Linked DNA regions of Skermanella sp. TT6. The protein of the gene in region 1 binds, or shares a complex with, the protein of each later gene. Links are inferred from orthologs where the notes say so. Each region holds a gene or a part of one and is shown in the gene's direction. Other genes may lie near its edges. The genes, in order: pabB and IGS68_RS12430.

What was found.
Region 2: the proteins of pabB (region 1) and IGS68_RS12430 are in contact, whole or in part, in a solved structure (PDB 8RP0), measured with the Escherichia coli proteins. The link is inferred for Skermanella sp. TT6 from one-to-one orthologs.

The regions. Positions count from the first base shown.
Region 1 is NZ_CP067420.1:5,299,782-5,314,535, forward strand. Bases 1-2,939 are described here. They hold pabB (aminodeoxychorismate synthase component I), read left to right. Parts: upstream 1-758; coding sequence 759-2,120; downstream 2,121-2,939. Other genes in these bases: IGS68_RS24730 (aromatic ring-hydroxylating oxygenase subunit alpha), read right to left, coding at 1-635; IGS68_RS24740 (aminotransferase class IV), read left to right, coding at 2,117-2,917. Also shown: IGS68_RS24745 (glycine betaine ABC transporter substrate-binding protein), read right to left, coding at 3,025-3,921; IGS68_RS24750 (ABC transporter permease), read right to left, coding at 3,967-4,875; glycine betaine/L-proline ABC transporter ATP-binding protein ProV, read right to left, coding at 4,880-6,118; IGS68_RS24760 (electron transfer flavoprotein subunit beta), read right to left, coding at 6,279-7,067; IGS68_RS24765 (electron transfer flavoprotein subunit alpha/FixB family protein), read right to left, coding at 7,060-8,289; IGS68_RS24770 (DUF3483 domain-containing protein), read right to left, coding at 8,286-10,178; IGS68_RS24775 (NADH:flavin oxidoreductase), read right to left, coding at 10,187-12,223; IGS68_RS24780 (DUF4351 domain-containing protein), read left to right, coding at 12,374-12,838; glyA (serine hydroxymethyltransferase), read right to left, coding at 12,875-14,188; IGS68_RS24790 (L-serine ammonia-lyase), read right to left, coding at 14,217-14,754. UniProt on the Escherichia coli protein: Part of a heterodimeric complex that catalyzes the two-step biosynthesis of 4-amino-4-deoxychorismate (ADC), a precursor of p-aminobenzoate (PABA) and tetrahydrofolate.
Region 2 is NZ_CP067420.1:2,639,415-2,654,078, reverse strand. The notes cover bases 10,944-13,792. They hold IGS68_RS12430 (anthranilate synthase component II), read left to right. Parts: upstream 10,944-11,995; coding sequence 11,996-12,589; downstream 12,590-13,792. Other genes in these bases: trpC (indole-3-glycerol phosphate synthase TrpC), read left to right, coding at 13,620-13,792; trpD (anthranilate phosphoribosyltransferase), read left to right, coding at 12,586-13,623; cueR (Cu(I)-responsive transcriptional regulator), read right to left, coding at 11,331-11,741; IGS68_RS12440 (divergent polysaccharide deacetylase family protein), read right to left, coding at 10,944-11,327. Outside these bases: IGS68_RS12490 (pyruvate dehydrogenase complex E1 component subunit beta), read right to left, coding at 1-128; pdhA (pyruvate dehydrogenase (acetyl-transferring) E1 component subunit alpha), read right to left, coding at 241-1,248; IGS68_RS12480 (FtsB family cell division protein), read right to left, coding at 1,442-1,774; eno (phosphopyruvate hydratase), read right to left, coding at 1,886-3,163; IGS68_RS12470 (CTP synthase), read right to left, coding at 3,281-4,909; preprotein translocase subunit SecG, read right to left, coding at 5,018-5,359; tpiA (triose-phosphate isomerase), read right to left, coding at 5,481-6,236; IGS68_RS12455 (SurA N-terminal domain-containing protein), read left to right, coding at 6,472-8,352; trpE (anthranilate synthase component I), read left to right, coding at 8,359-9,864; IGS68_RS12445 (heavy-metal-associated domain-containing protein), read right to left, coding at 9,920-10,132; more of IGS68_RS12440, read right to left, coding at 10,185-10,943; more of trpC, read left to right, coding at 13,793-14,423; cyclic pyranopterin monophosphate synthase MoaC, read left to right, coding at 14,420-14,664. UniProt on the Escherichia coli protein: Part of a heterodimeric complex that catalyzes the two-step biosynthesis of 4-amino-4-deoxychorismate (ADC), a precursor of p-aminobenzoate (PABA) and tetrahydrofolate.

The DNA.
Region 1 (14,754 bases):
GGATGGTTGACCGAGCAGTGGTAGCACTCACGGTTGTTCTCCATCGTGAGCTTCCAGTTGCCCTCCTCGACCAGGTCGATCTGCTGGACGACCTTGGCGTTGGCGATGTCGTGGGGCGCGATATAGGGCTCCAGGTCGCGCGCCATGTCCTCGATGTCGGCCGGCGGCTCGGCGGCCAGGCAGATGAAGATCAGGCCGGCGACGTTGCGCAGGTGGACCTTCTTCAGGCCGTGGCACCCCGTGTCGAAGCCCGGTCCCATGTGCTCGGCGAACAGCAGCGAGCCGTCCAGGCCGTAGGTCCACTGGTGGTAGCGGCAGACGATGTTGCCGACCGTCGTCTTCTCGTCCAGCACCAGCCGGGCGCCCCGGTGGCGGCAGACATTGTGGAAGGCCCGCAGGCCCATGTCGTCGTCGCGGGCGATGATGACCGAGGCGGTTCCGATATCCACCACCATGCAGTCGCCCGGCTCCGGCACGTCGGGCTCGACGCCGACATAGATCCAGTGCCGCCGGAAGATGATGTCGAGGTCCGCTTCGAAGATCTCGCCGCTGGTATAGAACGGCGCTTCCAGGCTATAGCCCGGCTTGCGGCGCCGGAGCAGGCTTTCCAAAGAGGATGCAACCATCGTCGACATTCAAGGGCTCTCCCGCGGCAATCGGGCGCTCGTCCCGCCCGACGCCGATGGTGCGACGGACGGACTGGCCGGGCCTCCGCAAATGCGTCATTTTTCTCTCAAAGCGCGACATCGTCCGAGACCATGATCATCCGAGAGATCCCCTGGCGCGACCCCGTCCCGGCCTTCGCCCCCTGGGCGTCGGACCCCTTCGCGGTGCTGTTCGACAGTGCCGCGGACGGGGATGCCCGCAGCCGGTGGAGCTACCTGGCGGTCGAGCCCTTCCGCACGATCCTGGCCGGCCCGGGCGGCGTCGAGGCGGACGGGCGGCCGGTCCCGGGCGATCCCTTCGCCGTGCTGGAGGCCGAGCTGGCGCGGAACCCGGTGGCTCCCGGCGCGGGGCCGGCACCCTGGTGCGGCGGAGCGGCGGGATTCCTGGGCTATGGCCTGGGGCGGCACCTGGAACGCCTGCCCGGCCGGCACGGCGACGACCTCGGCCTCCCGGACATGGCGGTCGGCCTCTATGACGTCGTGGTCGCCTTCGACCACCGGGAGCGGCGCTGCTGGATCACGTCCCTCGGCGGTACCGGAAAGCTGGAGTCGGTGGGCGCACGATTGGAAGCCGCACCGCAGGCTCCCGCGGAACCGCCCTCCGCCGCCGGGCCGTGGCGGGCGGAGCTGACGCGGGCCGAGTACGAGCGGCGGGTCGGCCGGGTGCTGGACTATATCCGGGCCGGCGACATCTTCCAGGCGAACTTCACCGGCCGCTTCACCGCCGGCCGGCCGGCGGATCTGTCCGCCTTCGATCTGTACCGACGGCTGCGGTCCCTCAGCCCCGCGCCCTTCGCGGCCCATGCCGCCTGCGGCCCCCGGCTGACCCTGGCCAGCGCGTCGCCGGAACGGTTCCTGAAGCTGTCGGCCGATGGCCGTGTCGAGACAAGGCCGATCAAGGGCACCCTGCCGCGCGGCGCCACGGCGGAAGAGGACGCGCGCAATGCCCGCACCCTCGCCGCCAGCGCCAAGGACCGGGCCGAGAACCTGATGATCGTGGACCTGATGCGCAACGACCTGGGCCGGGTCGCCCGGACCGGCAGCGTCACGGTGCCCAGCCTGTGCGCGCTGGAGAGCTTCGCCAGCGTCCATCACCTGGTCTCCGTGGTGGAGGCGCAGCTTCGCCCCGGCATCGGCCCGGTCGGGCTGCTGCGCGCCACCTTTCCCGGCGGATCGGTCACCGGCGCGCCGAAGATCCGCGCCATGGAGATCATCGACGAGCTGGAGGCCTGCCGGCGCGGTCCCTATTGCGGTGCGCTGGCCTGGATCGGGTTCGACGGCGCCATGGACAGCAGCATCCTGATCCGCACCCTGATGGTGACGCCGGACCGCATCGCCGCCCATGCCGGCGGCGGCATCGTCTCCGACAGCGACCCGGCGCGGGAGTACGAGGAGATGCTGGTCAAGATCGCGCCGCTGCTGCGGGCGGTCGATCCGGAATGGAGGGCGGAATGAGGGTCTGGCTGAACGGCGCCGTGGTCCCGGCGGAGGCGGCGCGGATCGACCCGGCCGACCGGGGCTTCATGCTCGGCGACGGGCTGTTCGAGACGATCCGCGTCGCGGCCGGGCACCCCCGCCACCTGGACCGCCACTTGGCGCGGCTGGCCGGCGGAGCGGCTGTGCTGGGCATTCCCCTGCCGATGGATGCCCCGGCGATCGCCGCCGGGATCGCTTCCCTGCTGGATGAGACGGGACTGGCGGAGGCTTCGGTGCGGCTGACCCTGACGCGGGGACCGGCGCCCCGCGGCCTGCTTCCGCCAGACATGCCCCGGCCGACGCTGCTGGCGACGGTGGCACCGGCCCCGCCTCCCCCGGCGCCGGCTCGTGCCGTGATCGCCCGCTCGACCTGCCGGAACGAGCTGTCCCCGCTCTCCCGGCTCAAGAGCCTGAACTATCTCGACGGCATCCTCGCCCGGCGCGAGGCGGCGGACCGCGGCGCCGACGACGCGCTGATGCTGAACACCCGGGGCCGCCTGGCCGAGGCCACGGTCGGCAACGTCTTCGCCGTGATCGACGGCGTGCTGGTGACCCCGCCCGCCGCCGAGGGTGCGCTGCCGGGCATCGCACGCGGTCTTGCGATCGAGCGCCTTCCCGTGATCGAGCGCCCCGTGACCGTCGAGGAGCTGATGCGTGCCACGGAGATCGCCGTGACCAACAGCCTGGGCGTCAGGCCGGTGGCGACCCTGGAAGACCGTCCCCTGGAAGGCCGCGCCGTGGCCTCCGAGCTGGCCCGGGTGATCGGGTTCGCGTAGGTCGGCCTTGGCCCGCAGGGCCAACGCCGACACTCTGCGCAAACGTCGGGGTCCGCCGTCGGCGTTCGCCCTGCGGGCGAAATCAAAAGTTACGACCGAAGACCCCCTCAGCCGGCCTTCAACTGGCCGGTGACCCAGTATTCGATCCGCTCGGGATTCTTCTGGATGTAATTGTCCACCGCCTGCTCGTAGCTGCTGCCCTGGGCCTCGAACATGATCGCCTCGACGTCGGCCAGCGGCAGCACCATGCGGCCCAGGAACTCATAGGCTTCCGGCTGCTCCTGGTAGAAGCCCTTGCGGACCAGCTTGTTGACGCTCTCCAGCCCGCCGAGCGCTCCCTTGGGATCGTCCAGGTAGCGCAGCTCGTGCTTGGCGAACATCCAGTGCGGGCTCCAGCTCGTGGCGACGATCCAGTCCTTGCGGCGCTCCGCCCGCTCGACGCCGGCGAGCATCGCGGCGTCGCTGGCCGAAATGAGCTGATAATCCGTCAGGCCGTAGTCCTTCAGCGCCTTTTCGGACGCCTGCATCAGCCCGGCGCCGGGGTCGATGCCCTGGATCTTGCTTCCGAGCTTCTGCTTCACCTCCGGTTTCTTCAGGTCCTCGATGGTCTTCAGTTCGGATTCCGGTATATAGGCCGGCACCACCCAGCCCAGCTTGGCGCGGGTATACATGGGACCGAGATCGACCACGTCCTGCCGGACCTTGTCCAGGTAGGGCTTGTGGGTCAGCGGCTGCCACGACATCAGCATGGCGTCGAGGTTGCCCGACGCGATGCCCTGGTACTGGATCCCGATATCGGCCATGGTCAGCTGGACCGTGTAGCCCATCCGGTCCTCAAGGACCTTCTTCGCCAGCTTGGTCACCGCCTCGGCGTCGGACCAGGCCGTCCAGCCGATGTTGATCTTCTTCTCGGCGGCCAGCGCGGGGCCGGCCAGTGCGGCCACCATCACGGCGGCGACGGCCGAGGTCGCGGCGATGCTCAAAGTTCTGGAAAAAATTCCCATCTTCTGTTAGCCTCCTGTATCATCGTTTTGATTATTGCCCGGCGCCTAATGCGTCGGGTTCGAACGGGGAGCCGAGGGCATGAGCCGCTGCATGAAGGCCGGCACCGCGAACCGGCCCTTGGACGGCGCCGCCGCCCTGGCCCCGAAGCTCTGGGTGATGCGGTCCAGGATGATCGCGAGCAGAACCACCGCCAGGCCGCTCTTGAAGCCCAGCCCGATGTCGAGCCGCTGGATGCCCTGGAGCACCACGTTGCCGAGGCCGCCGGCGCCGATCATCGAGGCGATGACGACCATCGACAGCGCCAGCATCATGGTCTGGTTGATGCCGGCCATGATCGACGGCCGGGCGTTGGGAAGCTGGACCCGGAACAGCAGCTGGCGGTCGGTGCAGCCGAAGGCACGGGCGGCCTCCACGATCTCGACCGGGACCTGCTGGATGCCCAGCGCGGTCAGGCGGACCGCCGGGGGCATCGCGAAGATCACGGTGGCGATGATGCCCGGGACCCGGCCCAGGCCGAAGAACATGACCGCCGGGATCAGGTAGACGAAGGCCGGCATGGTCTGCATGAAGTCGAGCGTCGTCTTGGAGATGCCCTCGACCAGCTTGCTCCGCGCCATCCAGACGCCCAGCGGCACGCCCAGGATCAGGCTGAGCATGGTGGCCGCCAGCACAAGGCCGAGGGTCGAGATCGTCTCCGTCCAAAGGCCCATGGAGACGATCAGCAGCAGCGCCACCAGCGTGAACAGCCCGAAGCGCAGGCTGACCCGCCAGCCGGAGAAGGCGGTCAGCAGGACGATCATCAGCCAGACCGGCAGGGCCAGCAGCGCCCCGTCGATCGTGGCGCCGAAGCCGTCCACCACGGCGGCGATGCCGTCCAGGAACGGTTGGAAATTGTCGAGGATGTAGTTGACGAGGTCTTCGACCCAGATGTCGAGGGGGATCTGGAAGTCCATCGGGTCAGCCCTCCCGATCCAGGGTCTTCAGCAGGGACGAGGGCGAGATCGAGCCGACCAGCTTGTTCTCGCCGTCCACCACGGGGACCGGGCATTCGGTCGAGGCGACGGTGCGCATCACCTCGTGCAGCGGCGTCTCGGCAGAAATCGGGTCGACGTCGGGCAGGAAGGCGTGGACGAAGCGGGGCTGGTCCTCCGCCGCCAGCGCGCGCTCCAGCGAACTGCGCGACACGGTGCCCTGGTAGCGCTGGTCCTGGTCGTGGACGTAGCCGTATTCCTGGTTGCCCCCGGCCAGCTTCTCCAGCGCCGGCTGGAGCACGCCCGGCGTGCGGACGACGGCCGTCGCCTCCTGGAAATGCGCCACATCGCCCGCGCGCAGCACGCGCGACACGTCCACGTTCCGGAAGAAGGAGCGTACATAGTCGTCGGCCGGGTTGCGCAGGATTTCGTAAGGCGTTCCGACCTGGACGATGCTGCCGCCCTCCATGATCGCGATCCGGTCGCCGATCCGCATGGCCTCGTCGAGATCGTGGGAGATGAAGATGATGGTCCGCTTGTGCTCGCGCTGGAGGCGCAGCAGCTCGTCCTGCATCTCGGTCCGGATCAGCGGGTCGAGCGCGGAGAAGGCCTCGTCCATCAGCATGATGGTCGGGTTGTTGGCGAGCGCCCTGGCAAGGCCGACGCGCTGCTGCATGCCGCCCGACATCTCGCGCGGATAGCGGCCGGCGTACTGGCCCAGCCCGACCTGCTCCAGCGCCTCCAGGGCGGCCTCGTGGCGCTTCTGCTTGGGCACGCCGGCGATCTCCAGCCCGAAGGCGGCGTTGTCCAGCGCGGTCAGGTGCGGCATCAGCGCGAAGGACTGGAACACCATGCTCATGTCCTTGCGGCGGACGCCGATCAGCTCCTTCTTCGACATCTGCACGAGGTCGCGCCCGTCGAACACGATCTTGCCGGCGCTCGGCTCGATCAGGCGGTTGAGCAGGCGGATCATAGTCGACTTGCCCGACCCGGACAGGCCCATGATCACGAAGATCTCGCCGCTGCGGACCTGGAAGCTCGCATCCTTGACGCCGACGGTGACGCCCAGCTTCTTGAACACCTCGTCCTTGGTGGCGCCCGCGTTCAGCATGTCGAGCGCCGGCTTCGGGTCGTCGGCGAAGATCTTGTAGACGTTGGAGACGTCGAGCCGGACATCGCCCGCGGCTTCCTTGGATTTCGTGCCGACCGGTCGAGCTACGGCCACAGGCGCCGATGCCGCACCGGGGGCCGCCGGAAATGAGCGCAGCGGAGCCGATTGAACGGAGTCTTTGCTCGTTATGCCCTCGAACGCTGCTTTCATCTCATGGTCCTCTTCCCTGTTTTTACATCGGTTACCTGCAACTGTACCCGCATGCTTATTTCATTCAACGAATCATTCCCTGTTCGATCAGGCAGTCGTAGATCGCCGACGCCGCGTCTTCAGGCGACGGACGGACCATCAGCCTGCCCTGTCCGGTCCTGGCCTCGGTCGCCGCCTTCAGCCGGTCGAGCGCCGAGCCGCCCCGCCGGGACGCCATCAGCCTGGGCCTGGCCCGCCACGGCCGAACGGCGCAATCCGCGAGGAAGTCGTCGGCGGCGGCCTCGGCCGGCAGGACGTCGACGGCGCCGCGCCGGGCGCGGGCGAATGCGCCCTGGCGCGCCGCCGGCGCCGATCCATGCAAAGTCGCGACCAGAGGCAGTCCGGCACCGACCAGCCGGCGCCGTCCGCGCGGCAGCGCCTGGGTCAACTCGGCGCCGCCGCCGGAAAGCTCCAGCGCGACAACGTCCGGAACGAGCGTACGTTCCAGCGACCGTGCCACCAGATAAGGCACCATGCCGCTGTCTTCGCCACCTTCGGCGACCGCCCCGGCCAGGACGAGCGCCGGCGCCAGCTCCCGCAGCCGGGAGACCAGTGCAGGAACCGGGTCGGTGCCGGACGGCAGGTCCAGGACCTCCAGCCGGTCCAGGCCCATGCCCAGGTAATCTCGGAGCGCCGGGTTCGCCGGGTCTCCCGCATGGAGCGCATGGATGCGGGCGGCATGGCCGGTTTCGACCAGCCGCAGCGCCAGTTCCAGCGCCTGGGCGTCGAGCGGCGCCCGCCTGGGGCGGCCCGATGCCGGGTGGCGGCCGGCGGAGAGCAGGACGGCGACCTCGATCATCCGAACATCAACCATGTGCGCCCCGCTCGCGGCGGCGCTCGCGCGCATGGCGGATCAGGGCCGGCATGACCGCCTGCGCGTCGGCCACGATGGCGAGGTCGGCACGCTTGATCATCTCGGCGTGAAGGTCGGTGTTGACGGCGATGACGTGCTTTACCTCCGTGATGCCTTGCAGGTGCTGGGGCGCCCCCGCGATCCCCAGCGCGAAATAGCAGCGCGCCGTCACCAGGGTGCCGGACGCGCCGATCTGGCGGTCCCGGGGCAGATGCCCGGCATCGCAGACCACGCGGCTGCCGCCGCGCGTGGCTCCCAGAGCCTCCGCCAGTTCGGCGAACGCCTCCCAGTCCGTCAGGCCGTTGCCGGCGCTGAGGATGAAGTCCGCCTCGGCCAGCGAAAGCCGGTCGGGGTCGGTCTCCAGCAGGCGCGCGGAGCGGATGCCCGGCGACGTCGGGAAGGCCGGATCCGGAGCCGGGATCGGACGCGCCTCGTGGCGGACATCGTCGAGCGGCGGAACGGCGTCGGGAGCGATGCTCATCAGCCGCGACGGGGCGCGGCCCAGTTCCGACGAACCGCCGCGGGCGCGCCGGCCCGCCTGGGTCGCGGTCAGTGCCTGGACACCCGGAAAGAGCCGTTCGCCTGTGGCTGCCGCGACGCGGCGCGCCAGATCGGCACCGCCGGAAGCACTCTCGGCAAACAGCACGTGTCGCGGCTTCAGACTGTCCACCGCGGCGAGCACCAGGGCGGCGCGCCGCTCCGGGCAATAACCGGCGAATGGTTCGAAGTCAACCTTCATAGCCCGATCGATACCGGCGGCACCCAGGTCGGACTCCCCGTCGATGCCGGCGGAGAGCGCCGCCACGGCACCTCCACCGGCATCGGCGAGGATGCGTCCGGCGGCGATCACCTGGCGGTCATGGTCGGTCATCCGTCCGTCGGGCTGGTCCAGGACGACCAGCACCAGGAACGCCGGGTCGTCGATGATCCGGACGGAAGGCCCCGCCTCGGCGGCGGTCTCCGGCCGGCCCTGCTGCCCCGGAAGGGCCAGGGCGGCGCCGCTCCAGTCGATGCGGCGCCGCGCTCCGACCAGGACGGCGGCAGCCGCGCGCTCGGCCCGGGGATCGCGGCGGCGCCTGCCGCCCGGTGCCGGGGCGGCTCCCCGGGCGATGCGCCGGCGCGGCTGTTCCGACACCGTCAGGGCCAGCAGCTCGGCCCGGGGATCGCGCCGCTTGCGGGTCATGGCCGCGGCTCCGTGGCGGCCAGGACCAGTTCGGCGATCTCGGCGACCTGCGGCCTCGGCCCGACGACGCCTTCGAGCATCAGCGCGCAGTTGGGGCAGGCCACCGCCACCGTCGCGGCGCCGGTCGCGCGGGCATGGTCCATGCGGACATCGGGAATGCGCCGCTCGCCCGCCACGTCGGTCAGCGGCGCGCCGCCCCCGCCGCCGCAACAGCTCGACCGCAGGCCGGAGCGCTCCATCTCGACGCGGACTACGCCGATCGCGTCGAGAAGATCCCGGGGCGCCTCGATCTCGCCGTTGTAGCGGCCGAGATAGCAGGGATCATGGTAGGTGACGGAGTCCGGGAGGCGGGTTTCGACCGTCAGCCGTCCTTCACGCAGCAGGTCCAGCAGGAAGGCGGTGTGGTGGACCACCGGAACGTCGAGCCCGAACGGCCTGTACTCGTTGCGGAGCGTATGGAGGGCATGGGGGTCGGCCGTGACGATGCGGTCGAAGCGATGACGGCGCAACGTGGTGACGTTGCGCCGTGCCAGATCCTGGAATGTCGCCTCGTCGCCGAGCCGCCGGGCGACGTCGCCGCAGTCCAGCTCCTCCGCCCCCAGCACCGCGAAATCGACGCCGGCGCGGCGCAGCAGCCTCACCAGCGCCCTCAGGGAACGCTGGGTCCGCAGCTCGAACGCGCCGTCGCCCAGCCACAGCAGCACGTCGCACTCTCCCTTGTCGGCCAGAACCGGCAGGTCCAGGTCCACCGCCCAGTCCAGCCGCCGGGACAGCGGCCGTCCTCCGGGATTGTCGGTCGCCCGGAGTTCCTCCAGCATGCCGGCGGCCTTGCCCGGGGTGGCGCCCAGTTCCAGGGTCTGGAAGCGCCGCAGGTCGACCACGGCATCGACATGCTCGATCATCATCGGGCACTCCTGAACGCAGGCGCGGCAGGTGGTGCAGGCCCAGAGGGTATCGGGATGCACCGTCGGGCCGATGACGGGTTCGGCGGGACCGCCATGGGCATTGCCGACGGGGCGTCCGGGATGGCCGTGGCCGGCATAGGAGCGGTCCGTCGCATCCTCGTCCAGCGCCGTCACCAGGTCCTGGATCAGCTTCTTGGGGTTCAGCGGCAGGCCGGCGGCATAGGCCGGGCAGGCCGTCTCGCACCGGCCGCACTGGACGCAGGCGTCGAAACCCAGCAGCCGGTTCCAGTCGAAATCCACTGGACGCTCCGCGCCCAGGCGCGGCGCCTCCAGGTCGAGAGGCCGGATCGCGCTGTCGCGGCCGGCGCCGTCCCGGAAACGCAGGGGGCGGGGATGGGCGACCAGATGGAGGGCGCCGTGGATCGCGTGCTTCAACGGACCCTTCCACACGCCGAGCACCAGTTCGGCGCAGCCCCAGGCGCCGACCAGGACCAGCGCCAGGGACAGCCATCCCGGCAGGACGCCCCCGGCCGCCTGGTCCAGCGCCACCGCCAGGAAGGCCGCGGCATAGGCCAGCAGTGCGAAGGGCAGCCGGCTGAAGCGTCCGCCGGACAGTTCCGCCGGCCGCTCGACCCGGCGGCGCCAGCCGACCATCAGGCCGCCCGCCAGCATGGCCGCCAGCGCCAGGCTCAGCAGGCCCCAGACGGCGCCGTGCCGCAGCGGCGGCACGGCCAGCGCCACGATCAGCACCAGCGAGGCGAGGAAGCCCCCGGCCGTCAGCGCGTGGAACCGGGAATTGAAGCTGTTGCGCGCCACGACCTCGTGGACATCGACCAGGTAGCGGCGCGGCAGCGCCCTCAGCCCGGCGACGATATCCACGTCGGCCGCGCGGCCGGCCCGCCAGCGCCGGGCCTGGACCAGGGCCAGCAGCAGGCCGGCGGCCAGGGTGGCGATGACGATGGCGGAGAGCGTCGTCGCGATCATGCCGGCACTCACAGGTCCTTGCACAGGCGGGCGGCGTCGTAGATCGCCGCATGGATGTTGCGCCCGGCGACGCCGTCGCCGATGCGGTACAGGACCGCGTGCCCGTTGCTCCGATGGGGTTGCGGCCGGCCCTCGACCAGGGCCCGCAGGTCCAGCTCGCCCCGGTTGACCGAGCGCTCCTTCAGGTCGAAATACAGGCTCTCGTTGGGCAGGGTGCCGAACTCGACCACGACCTGATCGACCAGCCGCTCCTCCTCCTCGTGGGTGAACTCGTTGCGCAGCACGGCGACCAGCTTGTTGCCTTCCCGGTAGATCTCGGTGAGCTGGAGGTTGGGCGACATGACGACGCCCAGCTTGTACAGCTCGCGCAGGTGGATCGGCTGGTTGGTGGCCCCGACCTCCTCCGCGATCATGCGGTCCTGGGTCGCGATCTCCACCAGGGCGCCCCGTTTCGCCAGGAACTCGGCGCAGGACGGGGCGTGGTGCTGGCCGGTGCCGTCGTACAGCAGGATGTTGTCGGCGGGCTCCACCGTGCCGGACAGCATGTCCCAGGTGGTGACGGCCAGCTCGGCGCCCTTGACGTCGCCCCGGCTGGGATGGCCGCCGGTCGCCAGGATGATCACGTCGGGGTTCTCCGCCTCGATCAGGGCGGGGGTCGCCTCGACGCCCAGCCGCATGTCGGTGCCGAGACTGGTCGCCTGCTGGGTCAGCCAGCGGGTGATGCCGGTCAGGGCCTCCCGCCAGGTCGCCTTGGCGGCGATGGTGATCTGGCCTCCGGTCGCTGCGTTCTTCTCGAACAGCACGACGGAATGGCCGCGCTCGGCGCAGACCCGGGCCGCCTCCAGCCCGCCGGGTCCGCCGCCGACGACGACGACGCGCTTCTTCGCGTCGGCCTTGGGGATGACGTGCGGCATCGTCCGCTCGCGGCCGGTGGCGGCGTTCTGGATGCACAAGGCGTCGCCTCCGGCATAGATCCGGTCGATGCAGTAGCCGGCGCCGACGCATTGCCGGATATCGTCCATCCGCCCTTCCATCAGCTTCCGCACGAGATGCGGGTCGGCGATGTGGGCGCGGGTCATGGCGACCATGTCCACGTGCCCCTCGGCCACGGCGCGGCCGGCGGTGTTCAGGTCGGTCACCCGCTGGGCGTGGAAGACGGGGATGTCCACCTCGCGCTTGATGGCGCTGGGGAGGAACAGGAAGGGTGCCACCGGGAACGACATGTTGGGCAGCACGATCGCGTGGGCCAGATGGTCCCGCGCCTGCCCGCCCAGGATGTTGGCGAAGTCGATCAGCCCGCGCTCCGCATAGGTGCGCGCGATGGCGACGCAGTCCTCGTGGGTCAGGCCGTCGTCGATCAGCTCGTCGCCGGACATGCGGATGCCGATGACGTAGTCGTCGCCGACCGCCTCCCGGCAGGCCTCCAGAACCTCGATGCCGAAGCGCATGCGGTTCTCCAGGCTGCCGCCGTACCTGTCGGTGCGCCTGTTGACCGAGGGGCTCCAGAACTGGTCGATCAGGTGGCCATGGGCGGCCGACAGCTCGAACCCGTCGAGCCCGCCCTCCTTGCAGCGGCGCGCCGCGGCGGCGTAGTCGGCGACGATGCGCCGGATATCGGTGTCCTCCATCTCCTTCGGGATGGTCCGGCTGGCCGCCTCCCGCCTGGGCGAGGCCGACACGGTCGGCAGCCAGTTCTCGGTGTCCCACTTGGTCCGCCGGCCCATATGGGTGAGCTGGACCATCAGCGCCGCGCCGTGGGCATGGACGCGGTCGGAGAACTCCCGGAAGAACGGCACGACGCTGTCGTCGGCGACCGAGATCTGGTTCCACGGGGCCGCCGGGCTGTCGAGCGCCACCGACGACGAGCCGCCGAACATGGTCAGCCCGATGCCGCCTTTCGCCTTCTCCTCGTGATAGAGCTGGTAGCGCTCCTTGGGCTTGCCGTCCGAACCGTAGGATGGCGCGTGCGACGTGCTCATCACCCGGTTGCGGATGGTCAGGTGCTTGATTTTCAAGGGGCGGAGAAGCGCTTCGACGGGAGACATTTGACCTCGGTTCCCCATCATTGTGACAGTCCCAAGAATTCGCTGGCGGCGGCAGGGGCACCTGCCCTAGCGCGACAATTTTCCGTCAAGTTGCGACAAGGTGTCCGATACTCCTTTTGCGGCAACCGGCAGCCATCCTGGGACGCGGCCGTGGTCTCTGCCGACCCGGCGTCGGAACGCCTATGGCGTGCCGGCCGCGACGCCGATCCGCCGGAGACGCTGGAGCGGCTGCTGACGGTGGGGGCGGAAGCGGGCTTGGCGGTGATCGTGTCGGTGGTCAGATACCTGTTCAGCGCGGCGGAGACCCTGGACCGCCAGCACTTGAGGACGATCTTGGGCCGCATCGTGCCGGAGGAGAGTGAAATGATCATGTCGAACGCGCTTCGCGAAGTCATGGCCGAGGCCCGCGCCGAGGGCGTCATCCTGGGCGAAGCCAAGGGCGAGGACAGGGGTAAGGCCGAGGTGTTGCTCCGGCAACTCGGCCAACGCTTCGGAGCGGTGCCGGAGGAGGTGGCCCAACGGGTGCGGGCGGCGTCGATGGACGATCTGGACCGTTGGGCCGAAACCATTTTCGACGCGCCGACGCTCGACGCGGTCTTCAACGATCTTCATTGAAGAGTGGCGGCGCGGACCCTTCCGCGCCGCCGGGTTTCACTCCGCGGCAGCCGCCAAGGGCACTCCGGAATAAATCGGGAAGCGGGCGCACAGGGCCTGCACCTTTTCCCGGACCTGGGCTTCCACGGCGGCGTTGTCGCCGGAGCCGCCGGCGGCGGCCAGCCCATCGAGCACCTGGGTGATCATCTCGCCGACCTGGGTGAACTCCGCCGTGCCGAAGCCCCGCGTCGTGGCGGCCGGGGTGCCGAGGCGCACGCCGGAGGTCACCATCGGCTTTTCCGGGTCGAACGGGATGCCGTTCTTGTTGCAGGTCATCCCGGCGCGCTCCAGGCTCGCTTCAGCCGCCTTGCCGGTCAGGCCCTTGGGCCGCAGGTCGACCAGCACGATGTGGCTGTCGGTTCCGCCCGACACGATATCGACCCCGCCCTCGACCAGCCGCGAGGCCAGCGCGCGGGCATTGTCGACGACCGAGCGGGCATAGCTCCTGAAGTCCGGCCGAAGCGCCTCGCCGAACGACACCGCCTTCGCGGCGATCACATGCATCAGCGGACCGCCCTGCAATCCCGGGAACACGGCGGAGTTGATCTTCTTGCCCAGGTCAGCGTCGTTCGACAGCACCATGCCTCCGCGCGGACCCCGGAGCGTCTTGTGCGTCGTCGTGGTGGTGACGTGGGCGTGCGGAACCGGATTGGGATAGACGCCGCCCGCGATCAGGCCGGCATAGTGGGCCATGTCCACCATCAGGTATGCCCCGACCTCGTCGGCGATGGCGCGGAACGCCGCGAAGTCGATCACCCGGGGATAGGCCGAGCCGCCGGCGACGATCAGCTTCGGCCTGTGCTCGCGCGCGAGGTCGCGGACCTGGCCGTAGTCGATCCGCGCGTCGTCGCGCCGGACGCCGTACTGCACCGCGTTGAACCATTTGCCGGACTGGTTGACCGAGGCGCCGTGGGTCAGGTGTCCGCCCGCCGCCAGCGACATGCCGAGGATGGTGTCGCCCGGCTGGAGCAGCGCCATGAAGACCGCCTGGTTGGCCTGCGCGCCCGAGTGGGGCTGGACGTTCGCATAGGAGCAGCCGAACAGCGCCTTGGCCCGGTCGATCGCGAGCTGCTCGGCGACGTCGACGAACTCGCAGCCGCCGTAGTAGCGGCGGCCGGGATAGCCCTCCGCGTACTTGTTGGTCAGGACGGAGCCCTGGGCCTCCAGCACGGCGGAAGAGACGATGTTCTCCGACGCGATCAGCTCGATCTGGTCCTGCTGCCGGTGCAGTTCCCGGGCAAGGGAGGACGCCAGTTCGGAATCGCTATCGGCGAGGCGGGCGGTGAAGAACCGTTCGATGGAGTGCGACATGTCAAAGCCCTTCAGCATTCGATGCCCTTCAGCATTCGATAAAGTTGACGGCGAGGCCGCCAAGCGAGGTTTCCTTGTATTTCGTCTGCATGTCGGCGCCGGTCTCGCGCATGGTGCGGATCACCTTGTCGAGCGAGACATGATGCTGGCCGTCGCTGCGCAACGCCAGACGCGCGGCGTTGATCGCCTTGGTGGCCCCGATCGCGTTGCGCTCGATGCAGGGGATCTGGACGAGGCCGCCGATGGGATCGCAGGTCAGGCCCAGATTGTGCTCCATTCCGATCTCGGCCGCGTTCTCGACCTGCTCCGGCGTACCGCCCTGGGCGGCGGCAAGGCCGGCCGCCGCCATGGAGCAGGCGACGCCGACCTCCCCCTGGCATCCGACCTCCGCCCCGGAGATTGAGGCGTTGCGCTTGTACAGCCCGCCGATGGCGCCGGCCGTCAGCAGGAAGGTGAAGACGCCCTGCTCGCTGCGGCCGAAGCAGAAGCGGTCGTAGTAGTGAAGCACCGCCGGGATCAGGCCGGCCGCCCCGTTGGTCGGCGCCGTGACGACGCGCCCGCCCGCC
Region 2 (14,664 bases), 2.7 Mb from region 1 along the record:
TTGTCGGTCTCGATCTCCGCCAGGACGTCGCCCGACTTGACGTCGTCGCCTTCCTGCTTGACCCATTTGGCCAGCTTGCCTTCCGTCATGGTCGGCGACAGCGCCGGCATCAGAATTTCAATCGGCATTGCAGTTCCTCCGGCACCGGTTCCGCGCTCCGCCTTCTCCGGGCGGCAGCGCGAGGGGCGACGCCGGCATGGCGGCGGCGCCCCGGGGTGGCCTCAAGCTGATGTTGCGGCTTTAAGCGTCGACCAGGACGTCGGTCCAAAGCTCCGCGGGGTCGGGTTCCGGACTCTGCGTCGCGAACTCCGCGGCCTCGGCCACGATGTTCTTGATATCCCGGTCGATCGCCTTGAGCGCATCCTCGTCCGCCGAGCCGTTCTCCAGCAGCAGCTTCTTGAGGTTGTCGATCGGGTCCATCTCCGTCCGCATCTTGGTGACTTCTTCCTTGGTGCGGTACTTGGCGGGGTCCGACATGGAGTGGCCGCGGTAGCGGTAGGTCTTCATCTCCAGGATGACCGGCCCGTTGCCCTCGCGCGCGTGGGCGGCCGCTTCCTCGGACGCTTCCCGGACGGCGAGCACGTTCATGCCGTCGACCACATGCCCCGGGATGCCGTAGGCGCTGCCGCGCTCGCACAGCTCGCCGGCGGACGCGCGGTGCTGCGACGTGCCCATGGCGTACTTGTTGTTCTCGATCACGTAGACGATCGGAAGCTTCCAGAGGGCCGCCATGTTGAAGCTCTCGTAGACCTGCCCCTGGTTGATGGCGCCGTCACCCAGATAGGTGACGTTGATGTTGCCGTCCTGGGAGTACCTGTGCCCGAAGGCGAGGCCGGTGCCGATCGGCACCTGGGCGCCGACGATGCCGTGGCCGCCGAAGAACTTCTTCTCGCGGCTGAACATGTGCATCGAGCCGCCCTTGCCCTTCGAGTAGCCGCCGCGGCGTCCGGTCAATTCGGCCATGACGCCCTTCGGGTCCATGTCCGTGGCGAGCATATGGCCGTGGTCGCGATAGCTGGTGATGATGCTGTCGCCGGGGATCAGGACGTTCTGCATGCCCACGACCACCGCCTCCTGGCCGATATACAGGTGGCAGAAGCCACCGATCAGGCCCATGCCGTACATCTGCCCGGCCTTCTCCTCGAAGCGGCGGATGAGCAGCATCTCGCGGTAGTACTTGAGCAGTTCCTCGGGTGAATATTGAGGGGTTTCGTCAGCCTGCGGCTTGCGACGTCTGGACGTAGCCAAGTGCTCCTCCCGATGTTAGGCGGGAGGGGTCCGTCCCTTCCCGCCCAGGCTCTTGCTTGGGATAGAACTAACGCCGTACCGCTCACAGCGCAACTGCATTTCTCGCAATACCTTGTAATCTAACGTGAATTTGGCCTTAACCTGGATTCAGTTAAGCTCATGGCAATGCAATGCTTTTTCAGCGCCTCGGTGATCAGGGCTGACCGGCGGTTACCGGCGGCGCAACGCTGCTACGCGGTACGAGAATGATAACGTCGTCCGGGTGGCTGTAGTTCAGTACCGCCCGGGCGCGTTCATCCAACATGTCCGGATCGAGATGATCACGCCGCAGCAGGGACGCGCGCTTCTCCAGCTCGATGCGCTGCTCGCTGACCTGGGCCAGGGTGGCCTGGGCCTGCTGGATCTCGCTCTGGAGATGGGAAAGCGCGATCAACCCGCGGTCGCCCTGGACCGCGTGATACGCGAAATAGCCGACGATGGCGGCACCGATCGCGGGGCCGATCGTCTGACGCAGGGCGCGGCCCATGGCGTCTTTTACATGATCTATTGCAGTCATGACGCGATGGAATCACGAAGATTTCCATCGCGTCAAATGAAAACTATCGATTGGGCAACAGGTGCCGCAAATGTTGCAGCGTTACCCGCGGATGACGCTCTTTCCCGCGAACCGCGCCGAACTGCCGAGCTGTTCCTCGATCCGGATCAGCTGGTTGTATTTGGCCAGCCGGTCCGACCGGGACAGGGATCCGGTCTTGATCTGCCCGCAGTTGGTAGCCACCGCCAGGTCGGCGATGGTGGCGTCCTCGGTCTCGCCCGACCGGTGGGACATGACGGCGGTGTAGGAGGCCTTGTGGGCGATCTCCACCGCGTGGAGCGTCTCCGACAGGCTGCCGATCTGGTTGACCTTCACCAGGATGGAGTTGCCCACGCCCCTGGCGATGCCGTCCGTCAGGCGGGTCGGGTTGGTCACGAACAGGTCGTCGCCGACCAGCTGGACCTTGCCGCCGATCGCCGCCGTCAGCGCCGCCCAGCCGTCCCAGTCGTCCTCGGCCATGCCGTCCTCGATCGAGATGATCGGGTAGCGGCCGATCAGGTCGGTCCAGTAGGAGACCATGGCCTCGGCGTCGAGCACCTTGCCCTCGCCCGCCAAGTCGTACTTGCCGTCCTTGAAGAACTCGGTCGAGGCAGCGTCGAGGGCCAGCATGATGTCCTCGCCGGGCTTGTAGCCGGCGGCCTCGATCGCCTTCATCACGAAGCCCAGCGCGTCGTCGGTCGAGGCGAGGTTGGGGGCGAAGCCGCCCTCGTCGCCGACATTGGTGTTGTGGCCGGCGTCCTTCAGCTTCTTCTTCAGGGACTGGAAGACCTCGGCGCCCATGCGGATCGCGTCGGCGCAGCTCTCCGCCGCGACCGGCATGATCATGAATTCCTGGATGTCGATCGGGTTGTCCGCGTGGGCGCCGCCGTTGATGATGTTCATCATCGGGACCGGCAGCATGTTGGCGAAGGCGCCGCCGACATAGCGGTAGAGCGGCAGGTCGGCCTCCTGCGCGGCGGCCTTGGCGACCGCCAGGCTGACGCCCAGGATCGCGTTGGCCCCGATCCTGCCCTTGTTGGGCGTGCCGTCCAGGTCGAGCATCAGCGCGTCCACGGCACCCTGCTCGCTGGCCTCCATGCCCGCCAGCGCGTCGAAGATCTCGCCGTTGACGGCATCGACCGCCTTCAGCACGCCCTTGCCGCCATAGCGGCCCTTGTCGCCGTCGCGCAGCTCGACCGCCTCGTGGGCGCCGGTCGAGGCTCCCGACGGGACGGCGGCCCGGCCGAAGGCGCCGGATTCCAGGGTGACGTCGACCTCGACGGTCGGATTGCCGCGGCTGTCGAGAATCTCGCGCGCGTGGATGTCGGTGATGACGGACATGATTAACCCCGAGGTGGCTTTATGGCGTTGTCGGGGCGAAGTCATAAAGGCCGCGGGGCGGGTTATCAAGGCGGCAGGCGGCACGTCCTCCGCGGTCGCGCCGCCTCTGCCGCCGGATCAGACCAGCCGGCTCTGCTCGATCGCGGCGCGGATGAAATCGGTGAACAGGGGGTGCGGGCTCAGCGGCTTGGACTTCAGCTCGGGATGGAACTGCACGCCGACGAACCAGGGGTGGCCCGGCAGCTCGACGATCTCCGGCAGGGTGCCGTCGGGCGAAAGGCCCGAGAAGAGCAGGCCCGCCGATTCCAGCTGGCCGCGGAAATTGATGTTGACCTCGTAGCGGTGGCGGTGCCGCTCGCTGATCGTCTCCGACTCATAGATCTCCCGGATCTTCGATCCCTCGACCAATCGGCAGGGATAGGCTCCCAGCCGCATGGTGCCGCCCAGGTCGTCGCCGCCGGTCCGGAACTCGGTCTGGTTGCCGCGCTGCCATTCGGTCATCAGGCCGACCACCGGGACGACGTCGCGGCCGAACTCGGTCGAGCCGGCGTTCGGCACGTCCGCCATGTGCCGCGCCGCCTCGATAACGGCCATCTGCATGCCGAAGCAGATGCCGAAATAGGGCACCTTGTGCTCCCGGGCGAACTGGACCGCCCGGATCTTGCCCTCCGAGCCGCGCTCGCCGAAGCCGCCGGGCACCAGGATGCCGTGGACATGCTCCAGATGCTGGACCGCGTCGTCGGACTCGAAGATCTCGGCGTCGATCCAGTCCAGCCTGACCCGGACATTGTTGGCGATGCCGCCGTGGATCAGCGCCTCGGCGAGCGACTTGTAGCTGTCGAGAAGGCTGGTGTACTTGCCGACCACCGCGATGGTCACCTCGCCCTCGGGCTGGCGGACGGTCTGGACGATCCGGCGCCAGCGGCTGAGGTCCGGCTCGCCGTCGTGGGGCAGGCCGAAATAGCTCAGCACCTGAACGTCGAAGCCCTGCTCGTGGTAGCTGATCGGAACCGCGTAGATCGTGTCCACGTCGAGGGCCGCGATCACCCGCTCCTGCCGGATGTTGCAGAACAGGCCGATCTTGCGGCGCTCGCTCTCCGGGATCGGCCGGTCGGCGCGGCACAGCAGGATGGTCGGCTGGATGCCGACGCTCAGGAGTTCCTTCACCGAGTGTTGGGTCGGCTTGGTCTTCAACTCGCCGGCCGACGGGATGTAGGGCAGCAGCGTCAGGTGGATGAACAGCGCGCGGTCGGTGCCGACCTCGTTGCCGAACTGACGGATCGCCTCCAGGAAGGGCGTGCTCTCGATATCGCCGACGGTGCCGCCTATCTCGCACAGGACGAAATCCTCGTCCGTGATGTCGGCCCGGATGAACTCCTTGATCGCGTCGGTCACGTGCGGGATGACCTGGACCGTGGCGCCCAGATAGTCTCCGCGCCGCTCGCGCTGGATCACGGTGGAGTAGATCCGCCCGGTGGTGACGTTGTCGCTCCGGCGCGCCGAGACGCCGGTGAAGCGCTCGTAATGGCCGAGATCCAGGTCGGTTTCCGCCCCGTCGTCGGTGACGTAGACCTCGCCGTGCTGGTACGGGCTCATGGTGCCCGGATCGACGTTGAGGTAGGGGTCGAGCTTGCGCAGGCGGACCTTGAAGCCGCGCGCCTGGAGCAGCGCGCCGAGGGCCGCCGAGGCGAGGCCTTTGCCGAGCGAGGAGACGACGCCGCCGGTAATGAAAATGTACCGAGTCATGGTGCCTTGCCGATCCGGGAGTGAACACTGTGCCTGAAATGAGAGAGGCGGCCGATCAGCCGCCTCCCGACCACTTGATGCCCGGCCCTGCTTCCGGGCCCCTGCCGCCTACTGGGAGACGGGCGCCGACGGTGCGGCGGGAGGTGCCGGCGGGGCATCCGCCGGGGGAGCCGACTGCTGGGGAGCCGGCGGCATCGAATCGATGATCGAGCGCGGGCTGGAATGGCTGCCCGCCATAACCGCCAGGACAAGGCTCGTCAGCATGAAGCAGCCCGCCAGGATGGCGGTGGTGCGGGTCAGCAGGTTCGCCGTGCCGCGGGCCGACATCATGCCGCCGCCCCCGCCGCCGCCGCCGATGCCCAGGCCGCCGCCTTCCGATTTCTGCACCAGCACCACGCCGATCAGCGAGATCGCGATCAGCAGGTGCACGACCAGAACCACTGCTTCCATGGTTCGGAAACCTTCTCTGAAAAGAAAACCATTCTCAAAAACCGATAAGCGCGCCAGCCGCCCCTTTCGGTTGGGCTTGGCGCGCCTCCGGCCGATATTTACTAACTCGCCGGCGGTTTCGCTAGCGGCAAGTTTCCGCGATGGCCCAAAAATCGTCGGCCACCAGGCTGGCGCCGCCGACCAGGGCGCCGTCCACGTCCTCCACCGCCATCAGCTCGGCGGCGTTGGACGGCTTCACCGAACCGCCGTACAGGATGCGCACCGCGTCCGGGTCGCCGGCCCGGCCGGCAAGGGTGCCGCGGATGTGGGCGTGCACCTCGGCCACGTCGGCGGCGGTCGCGGTCTTGCCCGTGCCGATGGCCCAGACCGGCTCGTAGGCGATGACCGTGTTCGCGGCGTCGGCGCCGGCCGGCAGCGATCCCGCCACCTGGGAGGCGACCACATCCAGCGCCTGTCCCGCTTCGCGCTGCTCCAGCGTCTCGCCGACGCAGACGATGGCGACCAGCCCGGCGGCATGGGCCGCCGCCGCCTTGGCCGCGACCAGGGCGTCGTCCTCGCCGTGGTTCTGCCGCCGCTCGGAGTGCCCGACGATGACGAAGCGCGCACCCGCGTCCACCAGCATGGCGGCGCTGATGTCGCCGGTATGGGCGCCCGATTCCTTCGGATGGCAGTCCTGGCCGCCGACCGCGAGCGGCGTCCCGGCGACGGTGCCGGCGACGGGATGGACGAGGGTGGCCGGCGGGCAGACCAGCATGTCGAAACCGACCGTTCCGGCCGAGGCCAGCCGGCGGGCCAGGTCGGTCGCCAGTTCCAGCCCGGCGGCGTGGAGGCCGTTCATCTTCCAGTTTCCGGCGATCAGCTTGCGACGTGCGGGCATGGGCTCTCCATCTCGTCATGGGTTGCAGCGAAGGTGGGACGCTGTCTAGCAAGCGCGGGCGCGCAATTCCACACCGGCGCGCATCCGGCGGCGGTCGCGGCGGGAGGTTGCCCCGGGAAATCCCCTGTTGCCGCTATGGGGACCGGCACCTATGATGCCGCGCCATCGCGGCGGCGCCGTCGCAACGTAGTTATAATTGCCGGTCCGACCGGCCCCGCTTTCAAGACGTTGGATCATGCTTCAAGCCCTGCGCAGCACCGTCGGTTCATGGGTCGTCAAGATCCTGTTCGCCCTCCTGATCCTCAGCTTCGCGGTATGGGGCATCGGCGACATCTTCCGCGGCCGGACCGACACCACCGTCGCCGAGGTCGGGGACGTCAAGATCTCGACCCAGGAATTGGACAACGCCTTCCGCCAGGAGCTGAACAGGCTGCGCCAGATGCTGGGCGGCCAGATCGACGCCGAGCAGGCCCGCCAACTGGGCCTGGTCGACCAGACGCTGGAACAGCTCGTCCAGCGCACCCTGCTGAGCCAGGCGGCCGACGAGGCCGGGCTGCGGGTCAGCGACCAGCTCGTGCTGAACGAACTGCGCGAGGAGCCGGCCTTCCGCAACCAGCTCGGCCAGTTCGATCCCGACCAGTTCCGCCGCGTCCTGGCCGCCAACCAGCTGACCGAGGAAGGCTATGTCCAGATCCTGCGGGCGGAGATCAAGCGGACCCAGCTGGTCGGCGCGGTTGCCGCGGGCGCCCAGGCCCCGGCACCGCTGGTGGAGGACCTGTTCCGCCGGCAGGCCGAGCGTCGGGTCGCCGAGACGATCCTGGTGCCCAACGCCGCCATGGGCAATGTCGGCGCGCCCGACGATGCCGCCCTGTCCGCCTTCCATCAGGAGAAGGCGGTCCGTTTCACCGCGCCGGAGTTCCGCAAGCTGACTGTCGCCCTGCTGACGGCGGACGACGTCGCCGGCGAGATCGCCGTTTCCGAGGAGGACCTGCGGGCCGCCTACGATGCCCGGGCCGCCGAGTTCCAGACGCCCGAGCGCCGTACGGTCGACCAGGTCCTGGTGCAGGACGAAGAGACCGCGCGCACTATCGAGACCTCGCTCGGCCAGGGGCAGACCCTGGAGACGGCGGCGGCGAGCGGCGGCGCGGAGGTGCTGACGCTCAACGGCCTCGCCCGCGAGGATCTGCTGGGCGAACTGGCCGAACCGGTGTTCGCCCTTCAGGAAGGGGAGGTCAGCGCGCCGATCCAGAGCCCGCTCGGCTGGCATGTCATGCGGGTCAAGGATGTCGAGCCGGGCAGCGTGCAGACCTTCGAGCAGGTGCGGGACGCCCTCCTGGCCGAGCTGAAGCGCGACCGCGCGGTGGATCAGGTCTACGAACTGGCCAACAAGGTCGAGGACGAGCTGGCCGGCGGCGCCAGCATCGAGGACACGGCCCAGCGGCTGGGCCTGCGCGTCACCCAGGTCGAGGCGATCGACGCGACCGGCCGGCGGCCGGACGGCGGCGCGGTGGAGGGACTGCCCGGCGCCCAGCAGATCGCCCAGACGGCTTTCGCGCTTCAGCAGGGCGCGACCGGCAATCTGACCGAAATCCAGGGCGGCGACTACTTCGTCACCCGGGTCGATGCCGTCACCCCGGCGGCGCTCCGCCCGCTCGACGCCATCCGCGACGAGGTGGTCGCCGCCTGGCAAGCCGAGCAGCGCTCCAAGCTGGCGGCCCAGCGTGCCGAGGAGATGGCGGAGCGGCTGAGGGCCGGCACGCCGGCCGCCGAGGCGGCATCCCTGGTGCCGGGCGCCGTCGAGGGCGTGACGCCTCCCCTGACCCGGGCCGGCCGCGAGTCCGGCGGCCTGCCGCCCGCTTCCGTCCAGCAGCTGTTCGAGATGTCGCAGGGGGAAGTCGCGGTGACGCCGACCCAGGACGGGCAGCTGGTCATCCGCCTGCGCGACATCCAGCAGGCCGATCCGGCCGCATCGGAACCCCAGGTGGCGCAGCTCCGCCAGGGCGTCCAGCAGGCGGTCGCGGGCGACCTGCTGGCCCAGTTCACCGACGCGCTGCGCCAGAGCCGTGCGGTGTCGATCCACCAATCCACCGTCGACTCCCTGTTCCAACGGAACTGACCCGCCATGAAGGCCCTGCCCGCCCGTCCCGGCTTTGTCGAAACCTACGGGGCCGGCCGGCCCCAGGTCGTCTGGACCACCCTGGTCAGCGACCTCGAGACCCCGGTTTCGGCCATGATCAAGCTGGCCGACGGCCAGAAGAACTGCTTCCTTCTGGAATCGGTCACCGGCGGCGAGGTACGCGGCCGCTATTCGTTCATCGGGCTGAAGCCGGACCTGATCTGGCGGTGCCGACGCGACAAGGTGGAGATCAACCGGCGGGCCCGGTTCGACGCCCAGGCGTTCGAACCGACCGACGAGCCGCCGCTCCAGGCATTGCGCGGGTTGCTGGCCGAGAGCCGGATCGACCTGCCGGCCGAGTTGCCTCCCATGGCGGCCGGGCTGTTCGGCTATCTGGGCTACGACATGGTCCGGCTGATCGAGCGGCTGCCCGACGACAACCCGGACATGCTCGGCATCCCGGACGCGATCCTGATGCGGCCGACCATCATCGCGGTGTTCGACGGGATCCAGAACCAGATCACCCTGGTCACGCCGGTCTGGCCGGCTGCCGGCCTGGATGCCGAGGCCGCCTACGACCTCGCCCTGGAGCGTCTGGGCGACGCCATCTCGGACCTGGAGCGCAACCTGCCCTACCGGCGCGAGGCGACGGCGGTGACGCGGGCCTTGCCGGAGCCGGTGTCGAACACCACGCGCGAGGAATACCACGCGATCGTCGAGCGGGCGAAGGAGTACATCCGGGCCGGCGACGTGTTCCAGGTCGTGCCCTCGCACCGGTTCAGCGTCCCGTTCGAGCTGCCGCCCTTCAGCCTCTACCGGGCGCTACGGCGGCTGAACCCGTCGCCGTTCCTGCTGTACCTGGATTTCGAGGATCTCAGCATCGTCGGCTCCAGCCCCGAGATCCTGGTGCGGCTGCGCGACGGCAAGGTGACGATTCGCCCGATCGCCGGCACCCGCAAGCGCGGCGCCACGCCGGAGGAGGACAAGGCCCTGGCCGCCGACCTGCTGTCCGATCCCAAGGAGCTGTCGGAGCACCTGATGCTGCTCGACCTGGGCCGCAACGATGTCGGGCGCGTGGCCGAAATCGGTTCCGTCACGGTGACGGAACGGATGGTGATCGAGTATTACTCCCACGTCATGCACATCGTTTCGAACGTGGAAGGAACGATCGACCCGAAATACGACGCCCTGGACGCGCTGTTCGCCGGCTTCCCCGCCGGCACGGTATCCGGTGCGCCCAAGGTGCGGGCGATGGAGATCATCGACGAGCTGGAGAAGGCCCGCCGCGGGGTCTATGGCGGCTGCGTCGGCTATTTCGGCGCGAACGGCGCCATGGACACCTGCATCGCGCTTCGGACCGCCGTGCTGAAGGACGGCGTGATGCATGTCCAGGCCGGCGGCGGCGTGGTCGCCGACAGCGATCCGGAATCCGAGTACCAGGAAACGGTGAACAAGTCCCGCGCGCTGATCCGGGCGGCGGAAGAGGCCGTACGGTTCGCCTCGTCCCGGTGACGCGGCCCGGTGACGCGGCCCGGCACGAGCCGGGCCGCAAGGGCGTTCGCGGCGGTCAGGCCGCCGCCGCCACGCCGTCGAAATCGAATCCGGCGCCTTCGACCGCGTCCTTGACGGCGTCCGCCGACAGGCTGCCGTCCACCGCGACGGTGCCGGCCGCCAGGTCGACCTCGACTTTCGCCTGCCCATCCTTGGCGGTGATCGCATTGGTGACCGAACGGGCGCAGCCGCCGCAGGTCATGCCGGATACCTTGTACTTCGTGCTCATGGTTCTCTCCTCGGTGCTTCTGGTCGGTTCTGGTTGATGCGCGGATACCGCTTCAGCCGTTTGGCTGGCGGTGCTTGAGGACGGTGCTGACGGGCACCAGCGCGAAGCCGCGCGCCGCGACGGCCGGCAGCCATTGCGCCAGGGCGTCGACGGTCGCGTCGTGCGGGTGCCCGATGGCGACCGCGTAGCCCTGCCGCCTGGCCACGGCCTCGACCTTGGCGAGGCTCGCCCGCACCGCCGCGGGGCTCATGTCGTGGTCAAGGAAGACGTCCCGGCCGACGGTCGGCACCTGCAGCTCGCGGGCGACGCTGGAGGCGACGCTGCGCGTCGTGGTGCGGCTGTCCAGGAACATCAGCCCGCGCCGGTGAAGCTCCGACAGGACGGTGCGCATGCCCGGCCGGTCCTCGGTGAACCGGCTGCCCATGTGGTTGTTGACGCCGATATACCCGTCGAACGCCTTCAGACCCTGGTCGAGCCGCCGCAGCAGTTCCCCGCTGCCGGCGCTCACCGTCATGGCGCCCGGCCCGGGATCGATGTCGCCGCCCTGGGGCTCCATCGGGATATGGACCATCAGCTCGTGCCCGGCCGCGCGGGCCGCCCGGGTTTGCCGGGGCAGATCGTTGGCGTAGGGCAGCCAGGCCAGGGTCAGCGGCCCCGGCAGCCCTACGACGCGGGCGCTCCTTTTGCGGTCGAGCCCCATGTCGTCGATCACGATCGCGATCATCGGACCCGAATGGGGCGCCGTGAACGGCAGGGCGTTCTTGAGCCATGCGGGCGCACCGGGAGTCACCTGGGCGGGCGGCACGGCGGGTGCCAGGGGCGGCGGCAGCACGGCGGCCAGGATGGCCGGCGCCGGAACCGGCTTGGCAGCCGGGGCCGGCTGTGGTGGCTCCGGCGGAACGGCTTCGGCGGGCGCGGAGAGCCGGGGCGGCTCGACCGGCGGCGTCTCGATCCGGGGAGCGGTCGGACGCACCGGCGCGGGGCGGACGGTCGCGACCTGCGCCGGGGGGCGCTCCGGCTCGTGGCGGTACACGAAGCCGAATATCGCGCCGGCGCCGAACGTGGCGGCGATCGCCGCGCCGGCCAGGGCCACCGGCCTGATGCGGCCGCCCAGCGCCCTCAGCGCGAGTCCCCTGGGCAGGGATCTCGGCCGGGCGCGCCGCGGTTTCGACGGTTTGGACTTGGAAGATGCCATGGGTCAGGCGCAATGCTCCGCCGACGTGGGGGTCGCCAGCGATTCGAGGATGGGACAGTCCGGTCGGTCGTCGCCATGGCAGCGATCCACCAGCGTGAGCAGCGATTCGCGGATGCTGCGAAGCTCGGCGATCTTCGCGTCGATCTCCGCGATGTGGCCGCGCGCGAGCGCCTTCACGTCGGCGCTGGCCCGGCTGCGGTCGCGCCACAGGGCCAGCAGGCTGCCGACGTCCCGGACGGAGAACCCCAACGACCGGGCGTGCGACACGAAGCGCAGGGTCTGGACCTCCTCCTCCGTGTAGACGCGATAGCCGTTGGCGCTTCGGCCTGCCGACGAGATCAGGCCGATGCCCTCGTAATAGCGGATCGTCTTGGCCGGTACGCCCGACCGTTTCGAAGCCGTTCCGATGTTCATTGCCCAAGTTCCCCATTCGACAGCGCGTTACGATCGATCGTGATCGTTAACAGACCGTTACCCCATAGAGCTTGCCCATGCGTCCCGTCCCACATCCCGATATGGGGCTTCCAGTGGTGGGAAGGTCAAGACCCCGCCCCGTGAACCCCGCCCTATGATCCCTGCCGCGGCCCAAGCGGCGTGCTGGAAATCCGCGGGCGCGCCTTGTAGGGTAGCGGCTCACTGTTTCCCATTTGTTTGCCGCGGATTGCCGCATGCTGCTGCTGATCGACAACTATGACAGTTTCACCTACAACCTCGTCCATTTCCTCGGGGAACTGGGCGCCGAGATCATGGTGAAGCGCAATGACGCACTGACGGTGGCACAGGCGCTCGATCTGCGCCCCGACGGCATCGTGCTGTCTCCCGGTCCGTGCGACCCCGACAGGGCCGGCATCTGCCTGGACATGATCGCCGCCGCCGCCGAACGGCGCTTGCCGCTGCTGGGCGTCTGCCTGGGCCACCAGGCCATCGGGCAGGCGTTCGGCGGGCACGTGGTCCGGGCGCCGGCGCCGATGCACGGCAAGATCAGCATGATGAGCCATTCCGGCGAAAGCGTGCTGGCGGGATTGCCCTCCCCCTTTCCGGCGACCCGCTACCATTCCCTGATCGTCGAGCGCGAGACCCTGCCCGACTCGCTCAAGGCGACGGCGGAGAGCGAGGATGGCCTGATCATGGGCCTGATGCATCGCGAGCTGCCGATCCACGGCGTGCAGTTCCACCCGGAAAGCATCGCGTCCGAGAACGGGCACGCGCTGCTGGCCAACTTCGTCCGGATGACCGGCTCCCCGGCGGAGCGCGCGGCATGACCGCGGACATGTCGGACATGAAGGCGATCCTGGCCGGCGTCGCCGCGGGCCGGCGCCTGGGCGAGTCCGAGGCCGAGCTTGCCTTCGACATCATCATGTCGGGCAACGCGACGCCGGCCCAGATGGGCGGCTTCCTGATGGCGCTTCGGGTGCGCGGGGAGACGGTGGAGGAGATCACCGGCGCCGCCCGGACCATGCGGGCGAAGGCGGTGCCGATCAAGGCCCCTCCCGGCACGATCGACACCTGCGGCACGGGCGGCGACGCTTCCGGCACCTACAACATCTCGACCGCGACGGCCCTGGTGGTGGCGTCCTGCGGCGTTCCGGTGGCCAAGCACGGCAACCGCGCGGCCTCGAGCAAGTCCGGCGCCGCCGACGTGCTGACCGCCCTGGGCGTCGATATCGAGTGCGAGATGGCGCTGGTGCAGCGGGCGCTCGACGAGATCGGCATCTGCTTCCTGATGGCGCCGCGCCACCATACGGCCATGCGCAACGTGGCGGGAACGCGGGTCGAGCTGGGCACCCGGACGATCTTCAACCTGATGGGTCCGCTGTCGAACCCGGCGGGCGCCAAGCGGCAGCTTCTCGGCGTCTTCGCGAAGGAATGGCTGGAACCGATCGCCCAGGTCCTGGCCCGGCTGGGATCGGAAACCGCCTGGGTCGTCCATGGCTCCGACGGGTTGGACGAACTGACCACCACCGGCGCCTCCCACGTGGCGCAGCTGAAGGACGGCGTGGTCACCCGGTTCGACATCGAGCCGGCCCAGGCCGGACTCCTGCTGTCCAGTCCGTCCGACCTGAAGGGCGGCGACGCCGCGACGAACGCGGAGGCGTTGAACGCGGTCCTCGCCGGCGCGCATGGAGCCTATCGCGACATCGTGCTGCTGAATAGCGCGGCGGCCCTGCTGGTCGCCGGCAAGGCCCCGGACCTCTGCGGAGCCGTGGCCCTCGGCCGGGACGCCATCGACAGCGGCCGGGCACGCACCGTACTGGACCGCCTGATCGCCATCACCAACAGCGGAGGCTCGGCATGAGCGACGTTCTCACCCGCATCTGTGCCGACAAGCGCGCCCACGTGGCGGCGCGGCGTGCCGAGCGCAGCTTCGCCGAAATCGACCGCGCGGCGATGAAAGCCGGCCCGCCGCGGGGCTTCACGGCCTCCCTGCGCCGGAAGCTGGCCGGGGGCGACTATGGACTGATCGCAGAAATCAAGCGAGCATCGCCCAGCAAAGGTTTGATTCGACAGGATTTCAACCCCGCCGAGCTGGCCCATGCCTATCAGGCCGGCGGGGCCGCATGCTTGTCCGTCCTGACTGACATACCCTATTTCCAAGGCCAGGATTCGTTCCTGGTGGAGGCCCGGGCAGCTTGCGAATTACCCTGTCTTCGCAAGGACTTCATGCTGGATCCTTATCAGGTGGTTGAGGCCCGGGCGCTGGGTGCCGACTGTATCCTGCTCATCATGGCCGCCCTCGACGACACGACGGCCCGCGAGTTGGCCGAGGTGGCGGCGCGCTACGGCATGGACGTCCTGGTGGAGGTCCACAACGGCGAGGAACTCGACCGCGCTCTTCATCTTCCGTGTGAACTGATCGGTATCAACAACAGGAATCTCAAGACGTTGGCGGTCGATCTTGCCGTCACGGAGGAACTGGCGGCACGGGTTCCCGCGGACCGCCTGCTGGTCAGCGAGAGCGGTCTATACGGGCCGGACGACCTGGAGCGGATGGACAGGGCCGGCGCACGCTGCTTCCTGGTCGGCGAGAGCCTGATGCGCCAGTCCGATGTGACGGAGGCCACTCGGTCCCTGCTGACCCGCCGGGCCGCCGCATGACCGGCGGCTTCACCCATTTCGACGCCGAGGGACGCGCCGTGATGGTCGACGTCTCCGACAAGGACGAGACGGAACGGACGGCGACCGCCACCGGGTCGGTCTTCATGGCGGCGGAGACCCTGGCCCTGATCCTGTCCGGCGGGGTGAAGAAGGGCGACGTGCTGTCCGTCGCGCGGCTCGCCGGGATCATGGCGGCCAAGCGGACGCCCGACCTGATCCCGCTCTGTCATCCGCTGGCGCT